DNA from 3 places in the Pullulanibacillus sp. KACC 23026 genome. Region 2 is predicted to be linked to each of the others. Evidence: riboswitches for the same ligand, from Rfam matches in the RefSeq annotation. Region 2 holds a riboswitch; each other region holds the start of a gene.

Region 1 (6,890 bases), 700 kb from region 2:
TTGAATGGCTTCTAAGGAATCCCAATATGAGACCGTGATGCCAAGTTCCGAATCCCTTGCACTCTCAATTCCTAAGAATCCTTCCTGCTGTGAGGCCAGTTCCTCCATTTTCCTCGCCATTCTCCCATAACCCTTGTCACCGTCCGTTCTCTGTGAAGTAAAAATAACCGCATAATAAGGGTACTCTGGAGCCATTCCTTGATCAGTCACTTACCATTCCCCCTAATCCATCCTTTTTAAAGAAACAACTGCATGCCGGGAACAGACCACTTAGAGCAATTATTTTCCAGTAGAAATCTGTCCCAAAAATTAACTATCAGAATAAATGATGGCATTATAACTCCTTGCTTAATATTTCTCCGGGCAATCCATCGATCTCACACACTTTTTCGGAGTGAAACCCATTTTTTATTAAGATTATTCTAGAGGGCCCATTTTGAGGATCAATGATGGCAGTTAACCGCTTGAGCCCGGCACTTTCGGCTCGACGGATTAAGCTTTTAGCAATCGTGCTCCCATATCCCCTGCCCCAATAGTTCGGCATCAGCATATAGCCCAATTCAGCTTCTTCACAGGTGTTTTCATTTAAAATCAAACTCCCAAGTCCGATAAAATCATGCGCCTCATTCAACACCTTATAAGAGCCAAAACCTTCGTATCTATTATTGCGATTTAATAGCTTCTTATAGTTTTCCTTGGCTTCATCAAATGGAATAGCCCGTTCCGTAATCATCCGCATTACGCTCTCATTGGAAACAAGAAGAAAATACTCATAAAAGTCGCTTGAAGTGAACTTTTGCATCTTGATAGCCGACATAAGACTGTCCCTCCCAATCCATAACTAGTTTGCCCCTAACACTAGGGCAGGGCAACCCACATAACAGTTAGCTTTCTAAATGCATGAGAAAATTGGATCCACTTTCCATAATCAAGTTATTTGAATAAAAAAAGATAAAATGATTACATAGGTTTATATAGTTAGAGAAGGAGTTTTTGTATGGAGAGGAATGCTTCAAGAAATAGACAAATGCTGCTGTCGCTTGGGTTGGGCGGCTTTCTGGTCAATGCCGATAATCGGGCCATTGCCCCCATGCTGCCGGCAATGGCAGTCAGTCTTCACACTTCCATGTCTTCCGTTGCCTTGCTTGTGACGGCCTATTCCATTCCCTATGGAGTATTCCAATTAGTTTATGGTCCGATTGCTGAGAAAATCGGGAAGGTCAGCACCATCTTTATGGCTTTGTGTTTATTTTCACTTGGCACGCTGTTATGCGGTGTGGCCCATGTATTCTCTTGGCTGTTAGTCTTACGCGTTCTGACCGGACTATTTGCCGCTGGGATTATCCCTACCACTCTTGCACAAATCGGCGACCGGTTTGACCTTTCAGAAAGACCAGGTGCCATTGCCCTCTTTATGTCCTTTTCAACATCCGGCCAAGCATTGGGAATTGTCATTGGCGGATTAGTCGCCCAATTCTTTTCCTATCGCATCCTTTTCTTTTTACTGGGGTTAGCCTGTATCCCCGCACTATTAGCCATCTTTCGCGAGCGCGGCCGCGAAACGATTCCAGTTAAACCAAACCCAACACCTATCTTGAAGCGTTACATAGAGCTTTTTAAACACAAACGGTCTTGGCAAATTTATGGATTAGTGCTCTGTGAGGGTCTCGTCTTTTACGGAGGGTTCACATTCCTTGGAGTCTATGGCGTTTCCACCCTTCATTTATCCTACCTCATCATCGGACTCTTGACCGCCACTTATAGTGTTGGCGCTTTTATTGGAAGTAAGACCATAACTAAGGTGCTGAGCCGTGTTGGCACAACCAAAATGCCCATGCTTGGTTCGGGTTTAATGATCCTAGGATTCGGGGTGATCTGGGGATGGCAAAGTGTCATTTCACTAACAGTCGGTTTTATTATTCTTGGTTTCGGCTTTAGTTACTGCCATTCTACCCTTCAGACGTTTGCGACGGATTTATTGCCAAACGGTCGTGCAACCGCCGTATCCGTTTTTGCTTTTTCACTTTTTTTAGGGAGCGGATTAGGGCCAATCGGCGTCGGTGACATTTTTGATGCCTATGGCTCTCGTATGATGCTAGGGGCTGTCTGCCTCGGAACGATTGTCTTTTGCTTCTTGTGCATGACATTACTTAAAAGAAACCAACAGACCGGTACAAACTGAACGTTCTAAGGAACTCTGAGCAATCAGGGCTCCTTTTTTACCTTGGCGTGAGTAAAACGTGGTTGATTGGTGCCCCCTTTTTGCGGACGAGACTCTGGTTGTAAGTCCCAACTTTTTTATAAAATTGGATACAACTGTTGAAACTCATGGATGGTATAGTCTGCATGACTGCTGGATTCATGGCTCTCGGTAAAGAAGCATCCGCTGATCCCGGCATTTTTTCCCGACAGGACATCCAAATCACGATCACCAATCATGATCGATTCAGAGTGTTTCATTTTATATTTTTCCATTAGAAATTCAATTCCAGCAGGACTCGGCTTACGCTCGAAACCGTGCTCTGAAGTGATACAATCCGTAAAATAATTGTATAAACCAAACTTCTTTAAAAAGGTGATGGCCGATTCGCCTCTATGTGTAAATAAATAATTATGGCGACCAGAGGTATGAATAAATCGGCATAGCTCCTCGATTCCTTCATAAGGTTTTATGTAAGCCAACTCCCTGTCTTTTCTCTGCTTCTCATAGTCCTCGATAAAAGCAGAATCTATGTGGTATTTTGTTTCATAGTGCTTAAGCGCATGCCCCATCGATACTCTCATTTGCTTCATGATCGCATCCAATGGTTCCTCAATCCCTCGCCCTCTCAGCGTTACTTGAAACGCTTTTCCCATAACAGGATAAGCATCGAAAAGCGTACCATCAAAATCCCAAATAATGTGCTTGTACATATTATGTTACTCCTTCCGCTGTTTTTTGATTTGCTCGACTCAACCTTAAAACGTTATCAGATAAATTCTCCAATCATGGGCATGAGAAAGTGACCGGTGCTCCCACCTCATAACTGAATGGAACGGAACTTAGTTGGCTGATTTATCCTTGTCAACATGGGCACCCCTATTATGAACAAATCAAAGTAAGACAGCCCACCCCCATCGCCCATTTTCCGGCTTGGCGGGGCTTCATTCGTATGTAGGGGCGCTGATCGCACGTCCATCGCCGATACGGCCCCAGTTGCGCGAGGATCTCCATCCAATGCTGTAAATGACTTCCAATCGACTACCCATCGAACGGTTAACCCAAAAATAGGCGTCCTTTTTAAAGACTGCTGACGTAAGAATCAGGCTTATTTCTTTTTTTCGAGATTGGCTTTCATCAAGGTGGCAATCTGTTGAGCATCTTGGTCCGATGATTTCTCAAGCTGCTTAATGACTAATTCCTGACGTTCAACAGAATGATTTTGGCTTAATTTGGCTTTGGCTTCCATTCTTTCAATTTTAATTTTAAATGGGGCAATACCTTTACTTAATTGCTCGATATAATGAGGATCAACTTTTTCTAACTTGTAAGAACTATCCGGCTGTTCATATTTCTGGACCAACTCACTTAAAGCCCGTGAGATACTCTCTCCATCATTGATCATTTCCGCTTTACCATAGACATGGACCGCTACATAATTCCAAGTGGGAACGGCCTTTGTTGTTTCGTACCAAGAAGACGAGATATAACTGTGGGGTCCTTGAAACACAGCAAGAATCGGTTGCCCTTCAACATCCTTCCATTGTTCATTACCAAGAGAAAAGTGACAATAGAGCGCACTCTCCTCCTTATTTAAGACCAACGGAAGATGTGTCGCCCAAGGTTCACCGTTATGCTGGGAAAAAAGTGTCGCAAAGCTATAGGTTTCAATAAAATCATGAATCCTATCTTCATCCTCTATTCTAAATGACTTAGGAATATACATGGAATCCCCCCTGTTTCCACTATGATAACCTAAAAAATGATGGGAGGGATGAAAGAATTTTATTGATCAGAACTTTTTGATGCAGGGTTACAGTCATGAACCCTCGGAGTAAGTCTCTTTTTATTTAAAACGCCATTAAAATAAGCCGTACCCAAAAAGAACAACACCCGGAAACGGAGCCAGCCAGTATCGTTATCCGGGCAATCATTCCCGATTCCCATCAGATTTCACTTCCATTATTCGGTTGTTTATTCTAAGTTTGAATTGACATTTTCTTAAGAAACCACTATCTTAGGGGTAGAAACGAAAGGCATAGTAACTGACGACATGTGTGGAATGAACCACAGGGGAGCTATGCTTTTATAAGGTCGGGTCGTCTGGGCAGAGATAAGGATATAGGCATCCTTATCTCTTTTTTATTACACTTTTTGGAGGGTTGTCTATGAATCCACTTATTTTAGACGGAACCGTTGTGGCTCAAGCCATCAAAGACCATTTAAAGGAACGCATTGAAGCTCTTTCAGAAAAAGGCATCGTGCCTTGCCTCGCCACGATCTTAGTCGGAAATAACCCCGCTTCAGAAACGTATGTCAAAATGAAGGGGAATGCATGCCGACGAATTGGAATGAAATCCATTCGAATCGAGCTTCCAGAGGAAACGAGCACACAAGAGTTAATTAACGCCATTGAAGAGTTAAATAAAGACGACTCCGTTCACGGGATTCTCCTTCAGCATCCCGTTCCATCCCACATTGATGAACGGCAAGCCTTTGAAGCCATTGCGATCAAAAAGGATGTCGACGGGGTAACGAGTGCGGGGTACGGTCAAACCGCATTAGGCTTTGGCGAATTTCCATCCTGCACCCCTGCTGCCATAATGAGCATTATCAATTTTTATAAGATCCCTCTTGAAGGAAAACACGCCGTTGTCGTGGGCAGGAGTCCCATTTTAGGAAAACCTGTATCAGCCTTGCTTTTAAACGAAAATGCGACCGTCACGACCTGTCACTCAAAAACGGTCAATCTCCCAGAAATCTTAAAGCTGGCCGACATTGTTGTCGCAGCCGTTGGAAAACCTGAATTTATAAAAGGCGAATGGCTTAAAGAAGGCGCCGCGGTTTTGGACGCCGGCTATAACAAAGGGAATATCGGGGACGTCGACTATGAATCGTGTTACAAAGCGGCAAGCGCCATTACCCCAGTACCAGGCGGCGTTGGTCCCGTAACCATCGCCACCCTGTTGAAACACACCGTTGAATCCGCCGAACGAACCAGCCAGCTTGAAGTCACTCTATAATCAGCTTCTTTGGTTGGGGCAATGCCACTTGCTTTAAAGAAAGACGGATATAGGCTTTCAGGCAAGCTAAGCTCGAAGTAATTCGCGTAGCAGGTTATCAATGGATGCCAAGGTAAGCCGCCCAAGAATCATTTGATGGAAGTGATTTTCTTGAGGGCCCCAAAAAGTGACTTACGAGCCCCCCTATCTAAAATAGCTTTATGCATTAGGATACCGGACGTTAAGTCATAAACTATTCTTGGATTTTTCGCATGAGTAGACTTTTCAAACCTTTTACCTTGTTGGTCTTTTTCAGCACAGTACAACGCTCCCCTATTGCCGTCATTTCATTAATTGTTCTCGATTGATGGCATGCGGCGGCCTTTCCAGCCAACCATGGCTAATTTGAAGTTGTAATCCATCCTCTGCGAAAAGGCCAATCTCACCTTGTAAACGCACATAGGCCGCGGCTATGTCTCGTCTCGGACTTGCAGAAAGAGCCGAACCATAGTTGACCAACCCAGCAGCGGTCATCATAGAAATCTGAAATAGCATTAATTTATCAGAAAAAGGAGGCTCTGTTGAATCGTAGACATAGGCATCAAAGGATACAGGAATGGGGAGATCATTTTCGTTTAAAAACTTACTGAAAATAGTCACTTGCTTCTTGGAAAGCTCTTTACCTCTTCTATAATACGCTCGAATCTCCTGAGACTGAGCGACTTGACCGAAGCCGGTAATAACCGCAGCTCCCAAATGATTGCTTAAAGTATTGGAATAGAGATGCGTAATCTCAGCAGCCGTCAGAGGGCGTTGTTCTCCCCACCACCCTGCTAGGAAATGTTGTTTTTCAACCATAGTCACATCTCTAAGATAAGGAATATAAGGGGACCTGACTTCAAGCCCCTTTGAAAGTAGGAGTTGGGTGGTCTCATTAAATAACTCCATGGCAGACGTGAGGCATGAAGTAAAAAACGCTCGGCAATCAGCCCGAAACGTATTCTGCAAAAAGGCTCCATAAGTGATCAAAGAACCCTTTGCCATTTGATTGGTATAATATAAAAAGAAGTCATCCGAAAAAAGTTTAGCCGCCTCGAGATGAACATCCTCTTCAGTAAAACCTAAAGGGATTGCATGGCCCTCTTCTTCAAATATCTGTTTTACCACCTGGACATGCTCTCTAGATAAATTTAAAGCACGCTCCAAGATGGTTTTTATTTCTGGATCCTCGACTTTCGCTAAGTAATAGTTATAAACACAAACAAACATGGATCCCACAACATAATTCGCCCATAATCCCCCCACCTCAGATGACGTCAAGCGGACCGGATGAGTTCCCATTAAACGACCTCCATTCTATGTATGGCAATTGTCCCGCTAAAATGGTGACTCTTCAGCTAGGAAAACGATCCTTAATTGGCCTTTCTCACCTCCTTTATTTTTAGTCTATAAAAAAGAAAAACCTAGAGGTGAACAGGCCGATCTGGGGAGAGAATTTAAATTAGCTGTATAATTGAGGTGCTTTTCGAATAGCCATTAGCATCCTTATTTTTTTAGTTGCTTAGACCTTAATTAGCAATTAGATTTGTGAGTATTTTGATCGGTGCCGCTGAATTTTTGTTAACGCTAGCCTAGAGTTGATTAATACGAAAGGCCCGTTTAGAGCATTGACGCATTCTATTTCAGTT
Region 2 (6,890 bases):
TAAGAAAAGAAGCACGCCATCCTTTTGTTTGACGGCAGGGTAATGCTGCTCCAGTACGTCAAGCACCAACCTTCCCTCATCTAGCTGGATATTTCCGGATTCAAGCATGCTTTCCAGAATATAGAGGTAAAGCGTTTGGTCCACACTAAAGGGCTTTTCCGGGTTAAGATCTTTGGCATTTTCAAGGAAAAAGGAGAGGACCGCTTGTGAAGCAATGCCCCTTTTTAAAAGATCATCGCTCCCAAGGTTAAGTTCTTTTATATTTGGAGAGAACATGGAGGCAAGATCATCGAGTGACAGATCATCCTTAAGTGTCTGTATTTTTTCAATGCGCTCTAGTATTTTATCTTTTGGGAAGAAGGTTTCCTGGCCGGTAAAAGTTGATTTTCGGATAAACCAATCCTCAGGGATTAAGTTCTTCCGCTTCCAGCGATACAATTGCCCGTAAGAAATGCCAGTTGCCTCGAGCAAGTCCTTTTTTGAGATTAAATCTTGAGTCACCTTAAATTGCTCCCTTCATTAGGTAATAATGTAACATAACAATGTTACGTTTGTAAAGAGGCCTGTTACGCTATTATAGGAGCGATTTGACCAAGAGTTATTTAGTTTCAGAGGAGAGGGTATGAGGAGGAGATATAGAGGGCGCTGTCTAAGTATCAAAGTGAATCTCTATCATGCTAATGATCGGCTAGTAGACGATCTTCGTAAATGCGAAATGGAACAGAAGAACCGTCCCTGTGTTCCATTCCTGCGTTCCATTTTTTAAAAAAGATTGTGAATTGTTTACCGTTTTATTATAATAGATTTTAGGTGATAGGTTTATTTTGAGATGATAGCGTTTTCTGGTGATTTACGGGTTGATTAATCTATAGTTTAAAAGAAACGAGGAGGGGATTTTATGAAAAAACTGGTATCAGGTTTTATAGCTCTAGCTTTGTTTCTCTCATTAGCCATTGGTGTTTCTGCAAAAGGACCAACACATGGAGATATATATCACCAAATTGACCAAGCTAATACGAAAATTCAACAGGATATTGTTCAAGCTGAGCGGCAAGCCAATAAGCTTCTTGATCAATATAATAAATCTGTTGCCAATACAGATTCGCAATCCGCTAAATATGCTCAAAGGACTCAAATCTACCATAATCATCTCGACCAGCTTGTAACTAAACTTCTCGATCAAACAAGTAAAATCGCCTCTAAGACAGAAGCGGCAGCACAAAGCCAAGGAATCACGGTGGAGTCATTCAATGAAACGGTCAATATTACGGGATATGGACAGGTTTTGGTTGATCCTATTCGAGTAGTTGGAAGAAATTAATAAGTTGAACCTTAAACTTAATTCAATATTGTAATAATTAATAATAGAGTTCATAATTCTTTATGAACTCTATTTTTCTAGTGTAGGGGTGTGACATCAATGGAAGGCTTTACGTATGGTAGAAAGGGTTCTTTTTTAGATCAAGTAAAATATGATTTCAATGAGATTCGATTATTGTCACGAGGTGGAAATGTCGAGGTTCTTACACAAACAATTGAAAAAGACAAGCTTTTTTATGTTTATCCATCTGAAAGTGACCATGTGTTCGAATTTTATTTTATTGTCTCAGGAAAGGTGCTCTGTGAATTAGATGATGAAAAAATTGAACTCAATGCACAGGATTATTTTTCCTCAAAAGGCATAAAAGCTCCCGTCTATTTTAAGGCCTTAACTGAAGTGACCCTTCTATGGGTGATTACAGAACCTACATTTATCCATATGAGTGAGGATATTTCATCTTTTATGGAGCTTGTTAAACAAGTTGAGAAAAAAGATCCATATACAGAATTGCACAGTGATCGTGTTGCCAATTATGCGGTTAAGGTAGCACGAAAAATGCGACTCAACCCAAAACAGGTTGATAATCTCATTTTGGCTTCTTATCTCCATGATATTGGCAAAATGAATGTCCCTGAAGAGATACTGAATAAGCCTTCTTCTCTAACCCTTGAGGAGTTTGATTTGATTAAGAAACATCCAAGGGAAGGCGCACAAATGTTAAAAGGGACTTATGATAATCTAGTACCTATTATTGATCAGCATCATGAACGCCTTAATGGAACGGGATATCCAGATGGCCTTAAAGGTGATGCCATTTGTCTTGAGGCTCGCATCATTGCAGTCTGTGATACGTTTGATGCCATGACCGAGGACCGTGCCTATCGAAAGGCCTTCTCAGCCCAATATGCCATGAATGAGTTGAAACGATTGTCTGGCATTCATTATGACGCGGCTGTAGTTGACGCTTTTGAATTGGTATTAAAGGAAGAAGGAAAAATCTAAAAGCAGGTGCCCCTTAAAGATCGGCTGAATCTATTTTAGGCAGCTTTCAAGGTGTCGCAGCGCATTTGCTTTAGGAATTTAAATGGTTGAAGGATTCTAAAAAGATTGATAATATAAAAATTCAGAGGGTTATGTGTGACTGACGATTAAAGTGGGGAACCACAGGGGAGCACATAATGAGAATTGCCGTTCGTCTGGGCACAGGAAGGCAGGGAAGTGTTACCCATGCCTTTTTCTGATTAAATTATTGGAAAAGGATGTTATAAAATGAAACGTGTTTACAATTTTTCAGCTGGTCCATCAATGCTTCCTTTGCCTGTGTTAGAAAAAGCCCAAAAGGAATTTTTGAACTATGCAGATTCTGGCATGTCAGTACTTGAAATGAGTCATCGATCGGGTCTTTTCACCGACATTATCTCTCAGGCAGAACATCTTCTAAGAGAGCTCATGAAGATACCGGATTCCTACAAAGTCCTGTTTATGCAGGGGGGAGCCTCACAACAATTTGCCATGGTCCCTCTCAATCTTCTAGTAAATAACAAAAAAGCAGATTTTGTGAATACAGGATCCTGGTCAAAAAAGGCGATAAGTGAAGCGAAAAAGTATGGAGAGGCCCGCGTTATTGCTTCTTCTGAAGAAGAGGGATTTACCTTTATCCCACAGGTTGACATGAGTTTGATTCATTCAGATGCGGATTATGTTCATATTACAACGAACAATACAATTGAAGGAACTGCCTATTCAGAAATACCGGATACAGGTGGGATTCCACTCGTAGCCGATATGTCATCAAACATTTTATCTGAGGTCGTTGATGTGTCCAAGTTTGGGCTGATTTATGCAGGGGCACAGAAGAATATTGGTCCAGCTGGTTTGACTGTGGTCATCGTTCGAGAAGATCTTATCGGCCGAGCTCAAGAGACCTGCCCAACGATGCTTGATTATAAAACTTTCAGTACAACGAATTCCCTTTATAATACACCGCCAACATTCTCGATTTACATGGCAAAGCTTGTCTTTGAATGGCTTCAAAAATTAGGTGGTCTCCCGGAAATAGAACGCCAAAACCGTGAAAAGGCGGATCTTCTTTATACATTCCTTGAGGAGTCTGAGCTCTTTTCTTCACCGGTCCGACCTGATAGCCGTTCTATTATGAACATTCCTTTTATCATTCCAGGTCGAGAGCTGGATGCACTCTTTGTTAAAGAGGCTAAGGCAGCAGGACTTGAAACTTTGAAAGGTCATCGGTCTGTCGGCGGAATGCGCGCTAGCCTTTATAATGCCATGCCTATTGAAGGGGTAAGAGCGCTAGTTGAGTTCATGAAAGAGTTTGAGGTCCGACATCGTTAACATGACTAGTAGGGAAGGGTGCCTATAGGATTGACTTAAGTAGGCAGCCCTTTTTTAAATATGTAAGTGTTTCTATTATTTTGATTATTGTTTTCTTGAATGGTATATTAACAGTGAAAATGAATAGACCGCCCTGCGAGAGAATGCTAACATCAAATGCTTTAGGTCTAAACTGGAGGCACTTGAGAATGAGTCGGGGGATCAAAGACGATTTCAATGGGTTTGAGCGATTACTAGTTGATGAATTCTGTCAGAAGCTTAATAGAGATCTAACAGGCGAAGAGAGGCAGTTTATAAGTTGGCTAAGTCGGAAAATGGAAGAAGATAGGGAGAAAAATGTGGATTCGTCAGGCTGAGGGTTCGAGTGGGATGTCACGCTTAATGATTTCCTTTTTGAGCAGTTGGATAAAATCCGGGTTAAGTTCATATAGGATTGACTTGTAATAGACTTCGATAAGGAATTCGTTTGAAAGATGTTCCATCGCGCTTCACTCCTAGGTCAAAAGGATGATTTATTCCATAGTTTACCGAAATAAAAATAGGAAATCAATACCATTTTAAATAAAATTGCTAGAGATTGACTTGTAAAATCGAAAAGGCTATTCCTGCTAACCAAATCCATACCCTTTTAACTCGTTGAAAGGGATGGAGGAGGGATGAAGGAATAGCCTCTCTTTGTTACTTGAACCCATCTATTTTAGATAGTTCTCTAAAGGGATAGAGCTCAAAGCCAAAAGTTTAAGAGAATGGCCTTATTTTAAGATTTTTTTCATATAAATTTGCTCAGTAAAGGACTTGAATCCCAGTTCATTAAGTATACTCACTATTTCCGTATTATTAGAACGGAAATTGAAGGTGAAGCGACGGATAGCCAAGTCCAATGGCTGGAACAGCTCTTTTAAACCGAATAGGGCAATTTCGTAGGCATCAGAACGACTAGGAGCTATCCCAGCAGAGAATAGGGCAATCGCACTTAGTTGGCCTTCAGAGTTATATTGTTTTTTATACAGGAAGTAGCCGGCCTCTCCACTAGAATCAGAAATGATAAGCAGCTCTCCATCTTTTCGCAAGGATTGCCATTGAGTTTGCCAAGGAACGTCATCATTAATGATGGATATTCTACTAGCCTCAATAGCCAATCTATTCTGAGCGTTGTAAGAACGGGTGGGCTGCCCTAGTATATCTTTAGACAAGGCTTCCTTGTTTTCAAGGAAAACGAGAGTATCCATGACTGAATAGCCGTATTGTTTGTATAGATTAATCGCCTTTATATTAGATGAAGCGGCTTCTAAGGTGGCAATCTCAATATTGTGTTCTTTATAAAGAGCAATAGCTGCGTCCATTAGGGCTTTGCCCACCCCCTGATGGCGATGCTCTAAGGCAACTCCTGTTCCCCCATTCCAAGCGACCTTTAGTCCATTTATTGTGCGCTGACCATTTAATAGAATTCCAATAGGCTGATGATCCTGAAAAGCTACAAGGGACAACTCTGGTGAAAGCTCTTCGGTGCCAAACCGTTGAATGAAATAATCAAGGGCCATTTTTTGATTATAGAGATAACCTTCGAAGCCTTTGTTCCAAGTGTCCAGTGCCTCAGTGAATGTGAGTTCCTTCAGTGGTTTTATGGTAATCATGGATGATCTCCCTTTTGAAATATTTGGAAAACGAGCGACACCTTTAAAGAACATTGAAGTAAACATAGTTACATGAAAATTCGCTTGCTAGAAGTGAAAAGCTTGGAAACCCCTATTAAAACTGACCTGTCAGTTTTTTTGAGCGCGAGGCTGAAATACAGCCTGAGTTCTTATTCTTTAGTTAGAAGTTTGGATAACGCTAATTGTTCATAGAGTTCTAAGACTTCTTTAAAAGGATAGTCATCTTCTTCGATAAGAAGGTTAATAAAAACGCCATCTTCAAAGGCGAAAAACATTTCAGAAAAATGCTCTGCATTAATGTTCCTGCGAAATTCCCCGTTATCTTGTCCTTCTCTAATAATATCAATTAGAAGGGTACGGTACATCTGTAAGCGTTCAAGCATTTTTTCCTTTAATTCAGGGTAGCGGGAAGCATTTATCCAGAATTCAAGTTGTACGGCTGCCCATTTTCTTGTCGGTTCGCTTTTATAGGGCATGCCTTTCTTAAGCTGAAAGAGTTGCTTCATTTTTTCGGAAGCACTCTTTGCTTCAGCCATGCTCTTCTTAAGGGTCACTAAATCGGCCTCAGTTGCTTTTTCAAGCAAGGTTAAATAGATCTCTTCTTTGCTTTTGAAATAATTATAGACAGCCCCTTTACTCATCCCGCTATGAGTGACAATGTCATCTACTGTAGCGGCATGATAACCTTTTTCAGCAAAACAAGTCATAGCGCTATCCAATAATGCCTTCTTTTTCTGTTCTTTATATTCATCCGACACTTTCGGGGACATTGTTTTCCTCCTTGCTTTAAATCTTAAAAGCCAGTTCGACATATTGGCTTATCCTGGACAAAAAACATCTCGTTAAGGATAGGCAAATAAGAAGAATCGGATACATTAATAAGACCATAACGAAACAAATGATGGAATGGGACACTTCCCATAATAAGGGAAGAGAAGTCCGAGACATTAAGTGAAAGGGCGACATCAAATGGCCCTTCTCCCAAAGCAGCCTTCTTGATGAATCCATCAATAACTTGAACATAGGTATTGGTCTCGTTCTCTGGGTAGAAACGGTCTTGGATCGTCAGTTTTAATCGGCAGGTCACATGTCCAAAGCGGCGATAGGACAGCTGGTTCAATAATAAAGGGATGTTTGTAACCCGATACATAAGACCAACCCCAGAGGTATGTGCTTCATGATAAACATGTGGAATAACTTCATCCGTATCATTCCTAGGGTCATTTAAGAAAAAGTGAAAATCCTCATCTTGTGTATGGATCACTACTCGATTGACTTGGTCTGCTTGGGAATGAAAGAAGGTTGAAAAGGCCTTAAGGGCATCCGGATGGTTATAAATGAGTTCCTCAACTTGTAAATCATTGATCATAGTATTAGTTTCATGAGCTTTTTTAAATGAAAAGGAGAAATAACCGAGCAATTCTCCATTTTCTTCATAGCCAATCACATAGTGACCAGGGCGGGATAATAATTGTTTATACTCACTTTCACTTTTTTCAATCATACCATGATGCTCACTAAAAAATCTTGTATAACAAGCTTTGACCAATGGCTGGTCAACT
Region 3 (6,890 bases), 970 kb from region 2:
AATAACAATAAAAACATAAAGAATAAATTTGGAGGAATTGAACATGACAAAAGTAGCGATTATTGCAGCAAACGGTGGATTATTTGATGCTTATAAGGTATTTAATATCGCAACAGCTGCCGCAGCATCAGATGCAGAAGTAGGGATTTTCTTTACATTTGAAGGACTTAACCTTATTCATAAAGAAGCGCATAAAAATCTCCCAGTACCAGCAGGCAGAGAGCATTTTATTGAAGGATTTAAACAATCGAACGTCCCCTCTATTGAAGAATTATTAGAGATGGCGAAGGACCTGGGTGTCAAATTAATTGGGTGTCAAATGACAATGGATGTCATGAAGCTTGATCAAGATCAATTTATTGAAGGTATTGAAGTAGGCGGTGCGGCAACATTTATTGAATTTGCGAAGGATGCCAATATTACACTATCCTTCTAAAAATAAAAAGGGGAGGAGATAACGTGACTGTAAAACATATGACAGCTGAAGAATTGTCAAAAATCGTGATGAACAAAGAACGTTTATTCATCTTTGACGTTCGAAATACAGATGAGTTTGATGATTGGAAGATTGAAGGAAAAAACATTGAGATTATCAATGAACCGTATTTCAACCTGCTAGATGGGGTTGATTCAGTTGAGAGCCGATTACCGAAAACGGAGCCAATACTCGTCGTGTGTGCAAAGGGGGGCTCCTCTGAGTTTATAGGGGAACAGCTTGTTGAAGCAGGTTTTGATCAAGTCTATAACCTTGAAGGCGGCATGAAGGCTTGGAGTGAGTATTTACAGCCGGTAAAAATAGCGGATCTAGAAAATGGAGCTCTTTATCAATTTGTGCGTCTTGGAAAAGGGTGTTTATCCTATTTAATAGAGTCTGACGGTGAGGCCGCGGTTATTGATACCGCTCGTACAATAGATACTTATCAAACCTTTGCAAAAGAGCGAGGTTTAACCATTAAGTACACTTTAGATACTCACTTGCATGCCGATCATATCTCAGGTGGCCGTGCGCTAGCTAAAGAAGAAAACGCAGCGTATTATCTCCCGCCAAAGGATGCCGAGGATGTTACCTTTAAATATGAACCGCTTATTGATGGAACTACCCTCACAGTTGGTAAGACGGCGATTAAGGTTCAAGCCTTATACTCTCCAGGTCACACAATAGGAAGTACGTCCTTTATTGTAGAGAACACCCATCTATTAACCGGAGATATTCTTTTTGTTGAATCGATTGGACGTCCAGATTTAGCCGGTAAAGCTGAAGATTGGGTGAGCGACCTTAGGGAAACCCTCTATAAGCGCTATAAAGATCTTTCTGAGGATTTAATCGTACTCCCAGCACACTTTTCAACTAGTCATGAAATGGGTGAAAATGGGTCAGTTACAGCCAAGCTTGGGGACTTATATAAAGAAAATGCGGGCCTTCAAGTCCAGGATCAAGAGGATTTCCGTAGAATGGTAACAGAAAATTTGCCCCCTCAACCAAACAGCTATCAGGAAATCCGACAAATGAATATGGGTAGATTAGAAGCTTCTGAAGAGGAACAACGTGAAATGGAAATTGGACCCAACCGTTGTGCTGTGCATTAAACAGGGAGATCCACTTCATGAAAGGGGTAAATCCTATTGAACTTATTAGCGGATAAGGTGTTAGATGTAAAAGAGCTAGCTTGCCCTATGCCCATTATCCGAACCAGAAAAGCAATGGATGAGCTTGCCGCAGGACAATTAATTGAAGTTCATGCAACTGATAAAGGTGCAAAGAGTGATCTGGTAGCTTGGGCCCGTTTTGGTGGACATGATCTGCTTGAAACAGATAGAAGAAGGAAACGTTCTTAAGTTTTGGATTAAAAAAGCATAGAGATTTTGAGAACCTCTAGAGAAGTCTAGGGGTTCTCACATTCTTCGAGAGGAGGGCAACCCTTGCTATCATTTTCTTATCTGGTTATATTGTTTGTTTTAGGATTTATTGGGTCATTTCTTTCAGGAATGCTTGGCGTCGGGGGTGCCATCATTAATTATCCGATGCTGCTTTATATTCCACCACTTTTGGGGTTTGCTGCCTTAACTGCCCATAGTGTCTCAGGGATCGTAGCTGTTCAAGTCTTTTTTGCAACCCTCACAGGAGTTTTTGCCTATCGGAAAAGCCGTTATTTAAATAAAGGTCTTATCATGTATATGGGAATAAGTATTTTAATTGGAAGTTTGCTTGGTGGAGTAGGGTCAAGATGGGTTTCTAATGCAGTTGAAGACCTTGTTTATGGGATTCTAGCCCTGCTTGCCGTTATCTTAATCTTTATTCCACGAAAAGAAGAGAGGAATCTAGATGAGCCACATAATTTCAATCGCTTTTGGGCCATCATCCTATCCTTCTTGGTAGGCGTCAGTGCAGGAATAGTTGGGGCTGGAGGAGCCTTTCTCTTAGTTCCGATAATGCTAACGGTTCTTAAAATTCCGCTGCGAGTTACAATTGCCACATCGCTTGCTGTTACCTTTATTTCCTCCATTGGGTCCACTTTTGGAAAATTAGTCTCGCATCAAGTGCTGTTTATCCCAGCACTTATAGTGGTACTTGCGAGTATTATTGCGTCACCACTAGGAGCGATGCTTGGGCAACGTCTAAATGCGAAGGTGTTAAAGGGGATACTTGCGTTTTTAATTGTCATGACCGCAATAAAGGTATGGAGCAGTATATTGTGAGTAGTGTTAGGTGGTCTATTTGAAAGATTAATAAATGGCGGCTAATTTCAGATTTTGACAGTTATTTCTATTTCATTTAATTGAAATGTGAGGGTTAACGGGTTTATTTGCAGTGATTCACTGAAGTTGAAAGTGAACGGTCTATCATTTTCTTATTATTTCAAAATAAGGGTTGAAGATTGCTTGCGAGTTTGTTAGACTAAAAGAAATTAAAAGGCAATGTGTTACTGGCGAACACGGATCACCGTGAGGGAGCGCATTGTATCGAGGCCGTTCGCCTGGGCAGAGGTAAGGGATTCTATCCCTTGCCTCTTTGTGTTTTTAAGGGGAATTTGAGCTTGAGATTGTGAAAAACCAATAAGGAGGAATGAATGGCCATGTCTACTTCAACTTTAGAAAAGAAAACGTTAGGGCAAATTAAAGTGTTAAATAAGATCTCCGAAAAGGGCTTAAAAGTATTTAAGGAGCAGTATGAGGTCTCCAATGTGAGCCAAAATCCGGATGGAATCCTTGTTCGCAGTCATGAGATGCATACCATGGAATTTGGAACGCATCTAAAAGCTATAGCCAGAGCTGGAGCAGGGGTCAATAATATCCCTGTCCAACTCTGTACTGATAAAGGCATTGTGGTCTTTAACACCCCAGGAGCGAATGCCAATGCTGTCAAAGAGCTTGTTTTGGCCTCATTAATAAATGCCTCTCGAAATCTTTATGAGGCCGTAACTTGGACTCAGAACTTAACAGGTGATGGTCATGAATTGGCAAAGCAGGTTGAAGAAGGAAAGAAACAGTTTGTTGGAACTGAACTGGAAGGTAAAACTCTTGGTGTTATTGGTTTAGGGGCTATCGGGGCGCTTGTCGCTAACAATGCCCTGAACTTAGGGATGGATGTCGTTGGCTTTGATCCGTTCATCTCTGTAGATCTTGCTTGGAATTTATCTCGGGATGTCGGGCGGGCGATGAGCATTGACCAACTCTTTGAAGAGGCGGATTATATAACCGTTCATGTGCCATTAAATGATCAGACAAGAGATATGTTCAATGAAGAGGCCTTTAACAAGATGAAGCCTGGTGTCACGATTTTAAACTTTTCTCGCGGTGAGCTTGTTAACGAAACGGATCTGGCCGTGGTTCTAGAAAGTGGAAAAGTCAACAAGTATGTGACAGATTTCCCGAATGAACATGTACTCAACATGAAGCATGCTTTTGCAACGCCTCATTTGGGGGCTTCGACCATCGAATCTGAGGAAAACTGTGCGGTAATGGCGAGCCGCCAATTGAAGGAATTCTTAGAGACAGGTAACATTAAAAACTCCGTCAATTTTCCAAACGTTACACTTCCTTATACGGGAAAGCGCCGAATAACGGTTTTTCATGATAACATTCCGAATATGGTCAGCCATATCACGGCTATCTTAGCGGCTTATCAATTTAATATTACAGATATGGTCAATAAAAACCGTGGAACGATCGCTTATACGCTTATTGACATTGATAATGAATTAAATGGAGCAACTGTTCAAGAATTGGAAGGGGAAATTAACCAAATTCAAGGAATCATAAGAACCCGTATTATTTAAACCCGGTTGCTTGAATGTTACTGAAACTAAAGAGATGGGGATCTAGTCCTTGCAAGTTCAGTTCTTGAATAGAGAAACACCGATCATATACCAATTCGTAGTTAAAATCACAATAAACTTTACACAAGAAAACGCACAGTGATTGGTTCACTGATGCGTTTTTCTTGTGTTTTCGGATCGTTTATTTGAATTGACATTGAATCGTATTTAGGATCAAATTCTTTAAGTCGTTTACACGATTAGGCGTATTAGGAGTGGAATGGTTTAACATATCGCATAGTGCCACTAAATCTTCTAGCTTAGATAAGAGTTTCCAATTATCATTGAGGGTTACTCCATTTTCTTGGTAGCCTCGGATAAAATGGGTTTCAAAAATAGACGCTGCTTCTTCATATCGTAACATATTGCCAATATCTGCGTATCGGTTCCAAGAAAAGGCATCTTCCCAGTCTAAAACAGCAGAGACTGAATAGCCATTTCCTTTCTGTTGAACTAATAGGTTTAAACCATTGTAATCTGAATGAACGAGGACAGGGGATTCTTGGTTTTCAGTTAATAAGGAACTGTACGTTTGGCAAAAGGACCAAACTTTTCGTGTGTATGTTTCCCCAAGATATAATCCGCAATTGTTATGTAAACACTCATCTATAACCGATAAAAATCGGTCACCATCCATTCTGAAAGGCTCCTTGATTTTGAGACTTTTTCCGAAAAACCCCGAATTATTAAATGTAAATCGGTGTATGTCAGCAAGCACTTTACCAGTTGATTCAGCAGATGAAGCGATGTCCTCACGTGTTCCTTGTCTGATCACATTCCACAGAAGTTGACCATCTTTCCATTCTAAAATAGACCAAGGATGGTCCACTTTACTGCAGCTAGTATCGGAGACGATGAAGTTGGCGATAGGGATATGTCTGCTAATTAAATGGGCAATCTCTAATTCCTTAGATGCCACCTCCTTAGTTCCTCTATATAGTCGGAAAACAAAAGGTTGTGGGGTGTTATTAAAATATATTTTATAGTTGGAATTACTTAGTCCAACGCCAATTCGCTCAGAATAGATCACCCGTTTATTTGGAAAAGCTTCTTCGATAATGTCGTTTATTTGTGCAGAGTTCAAGGAAGGAGGAGAATTCAGACGTTCCCAATTGTCTTTCATAGTATGGCTCCTTTACTAGAAATATAGACTTCTAATCTAAGTCGATTATAAATTAAGATAGCCTCATAAGAAACGCTATAAAATTTTTTAACCATTAAAAGGAACTTGGTGATATGCTAAAAATATAGAATTTTCGGTTGTTTAATTTGATATTATGCAGAGGTGAAGAAGAATGAATCATCCACTAAGAGGTAGAAGAAATTTATTACTCAAGTAGTGATGCTGGAGTTGAAGATCGTATGAAAGATTGCGCCTTTTTTCTTAAGGTGCCAACGGTCAAATTTGCTTGCAGATAATTAATACTTCAAAAAAGGGAAAAGTTATAAAAATTATAATAAATCTATTCTGGATTATGGTATAATTTGGTATCATCTTGCTTTTTATTACTTTTTATAATTTCGAAATAATTAAGAAGACCAAAATAACCAAATATTGGAGGTTATACCAAGGCTCTCAAAAGGGCATGGGTTAAGCAGGGAATACAAAGTGTGTTGGTGAGGGGAGTATGGCATGCGTTTTCGAGAGTTTCATCCAAATGTTAAATTAAGAATTATTATAGGCTTTTTTAGCGGTATTGTAGGGAGTATGATCTTTCCCTTTATGACCATTTATTTTGCGGATCATTTTGGGGCAAAGTTAACAGGAATCCTGCTTATTTTAAATATTTTAGTCGGTGTACTGGTTGGCTTTTATGGCGGCTATTTATCGGATGTTATGGGTAGAAAGAAACTGATGGTGATTGCTGAAGTCATGATGTCGTTTGTCTTGATCATTGGAACTCTTGCTAATTCACCTTGGTTCACATCGCCGATCCTTACTTTCTTTATGTTTTTAATGGGGAGTGTGTGTTGGGGGATTGAAGGACCCGCTACAGATGCGATGTTTATTGACATAAGTAAACCAGAGGAACGCAAATCCATGTACGCGATTATGTATTGGTCCTCCAATCTTTCTGTCGCGGTTGGGGGGGCTGTAGGAGCCTTTCTATTTGAAAAGTACCTGTTTCAGTTACTCTTAGCAATGGCTATTATCTCTGTTTTGACCACCATTGCTGTGATTTTTTTTATTGAAGAAAGTTATGTCCCGCCAGAGCATATGAAAGAAAAACATAAGGAGACAAAGATTTTAACCAATATTTTTCAAAGTTACAAGACGGTTGCAACAGACAAGCTCTTTATTTTGTTTGTTATAGCAGGGTTGTTTGTTCAAAGCCTGGAATTTCAATTAACCGAATATATCGCGGTTCGTCTTCATAAAAGTATGCCAACCCAACATGTCTTGTTTTGGTCAATGGACGGGCTTAAAATGACGGGTATCTTAAGAACGGAGAATACACTGTTAGTTGTTCTTTTAGCAGCATTGATTGCCAAAATCATTCAAAAATATAAAGATAAAAATGTGTTTCTAATCTCCATTGTTCTATTTACAATCGGCTATACCTCCATCAGTTA

The links. Region 2 has a riboswitch for ZMP and ZTP ahead of serC (3-phosphoserine/phosphohydroxythreonine transaminase). Riboswitches for the same ligand answer to the same signal wherever they lie in the genome.
Region 1: another riboswitch for ZMP and ZTP. It lies ahead of PU629_RS03940 (bifunctional 5,10-methylenetetrahydrofolate dehydrogenase/5,10-methenyltetrahydrofolate cyclohydrolase); the one in region 2 lies ahead of serC (3-phosphoserine/phosphohydroxythreonine transaminase).
Region 3: another riboswitch for ZMP and ZTP. It lies ahead of PU629_RS18665 (phosphoglycerate dehydrogenase); the one in region 2 lies ahead of serC (3-phosphoserine/phosphohydroxythreonine transaminase).

The regions. Positions count from the first base shown of each region.
Region 1 covers NZ_CP119107.1:896,993-903,882, reverse strand. Annotated here, with positions in the region: gene PU629_RS03965 (antibiotic biosynthesis monooxygenase family protein) at 1-195, opposite strand, end outside; gene PU629_RS03960 (GNAT family N-acetyltransferase) at 335-817, opposite strand; gene PU629_RS03955 (MFS transporter) at 998-2,182, shown strand; gene PU629_RS03950 (HAD-IA family hydrolase) at 2,299-2,913, opposite strand; gene PU629_RS03945 (FMN-binding negative transcriptional regulator) at 3,309-3,926, opposite strand; ZMP/ZTP riboswitch at 4,232-4,316, shown strand; gene PU629_RS03940 (bifunctional 5,10-methylenetetrahydrofolate dehydrogenase/5,10-methenyltetrahydrofolate cyclohydrolase) at 4,369-5,223, shown strand; gene PU629_RS03935 (DUF3231 family protein) at 5,545-6,543, opposite strand.
Region 2 covers NZ_CP119107.1:192,285-199,174, forward strand. Annotated here, with positions in the region: gene PU629_RS00895 (YhbD family protein) at 1-501, opposite strand, end outside; gene PU629_RS00900 (hypothetical protein) at 899-1,321, shown strand; gene PU629_RS00905 (HD domain-containing phosphohydrolase) at 1,421-2,323, shown strand; ZMP/ZTP riboswitch at 2,449-2,530, shown strand; gene serC (3-phosphoserine/phosphohydroxythreonine transaminase) at 2,591-3,673, shown strand; gene PU629_RS00915 (hypothetical protein) at 3,862-4,029, shown strand; gene PU629_RS00920 (sporulation histidine kinase inhibitor Sda) at 4,021-4,155, opposite strand; gene PU629_RS00925 (GNAT family N-acetyltransferase) at 4,426-5,307, opposite strand; gene PU629_RS00930 (TetR/AcrR family transcriptional regulator) at 5,478-6,098, opposite strand; gene PU629_RS00935 (GNAT family N-acetyltransferase) at 6,122-6,890, opposite strand, start outside.
Region 3 covers NZ_CP119107.1:4,027,442-4,034,331, reverse strand. Annotated here, with positions in the region: gene PU629_RS18690 (sulfurtransferase TusA family protein) at 1-5, shown strand, start outside; gene PU629_RS18685 (DsrE/DsrF/DrsH-like family protein) at 44-436, shown strand; gene PU629_RS18680 (MBL fold metallo-hydrolase) at 460-1,587, shown strand; partial or broken gene PU629_RS18675 (sulfurtransferase TusA family protein) at 1,675-1,858, shown strand; gene PU629_RS18670 (sulfite exporter TauE/SafE family protein) at 1,921-2,697, shown strand; ZMP/ZTP riboswitch at 2,911-2,988, shown strand; gene PU629_RS18665 (phosphoglycerate dehydrogenase) at 3,075-4,277, shown strand; gene PU629_RS18660 (phosphotransferase family protein) at 4,459-5,439, opposite strand; gene PU629_RS18655 (MDR family MFS transporter) at 5,950-6,890, shown strand, end outside.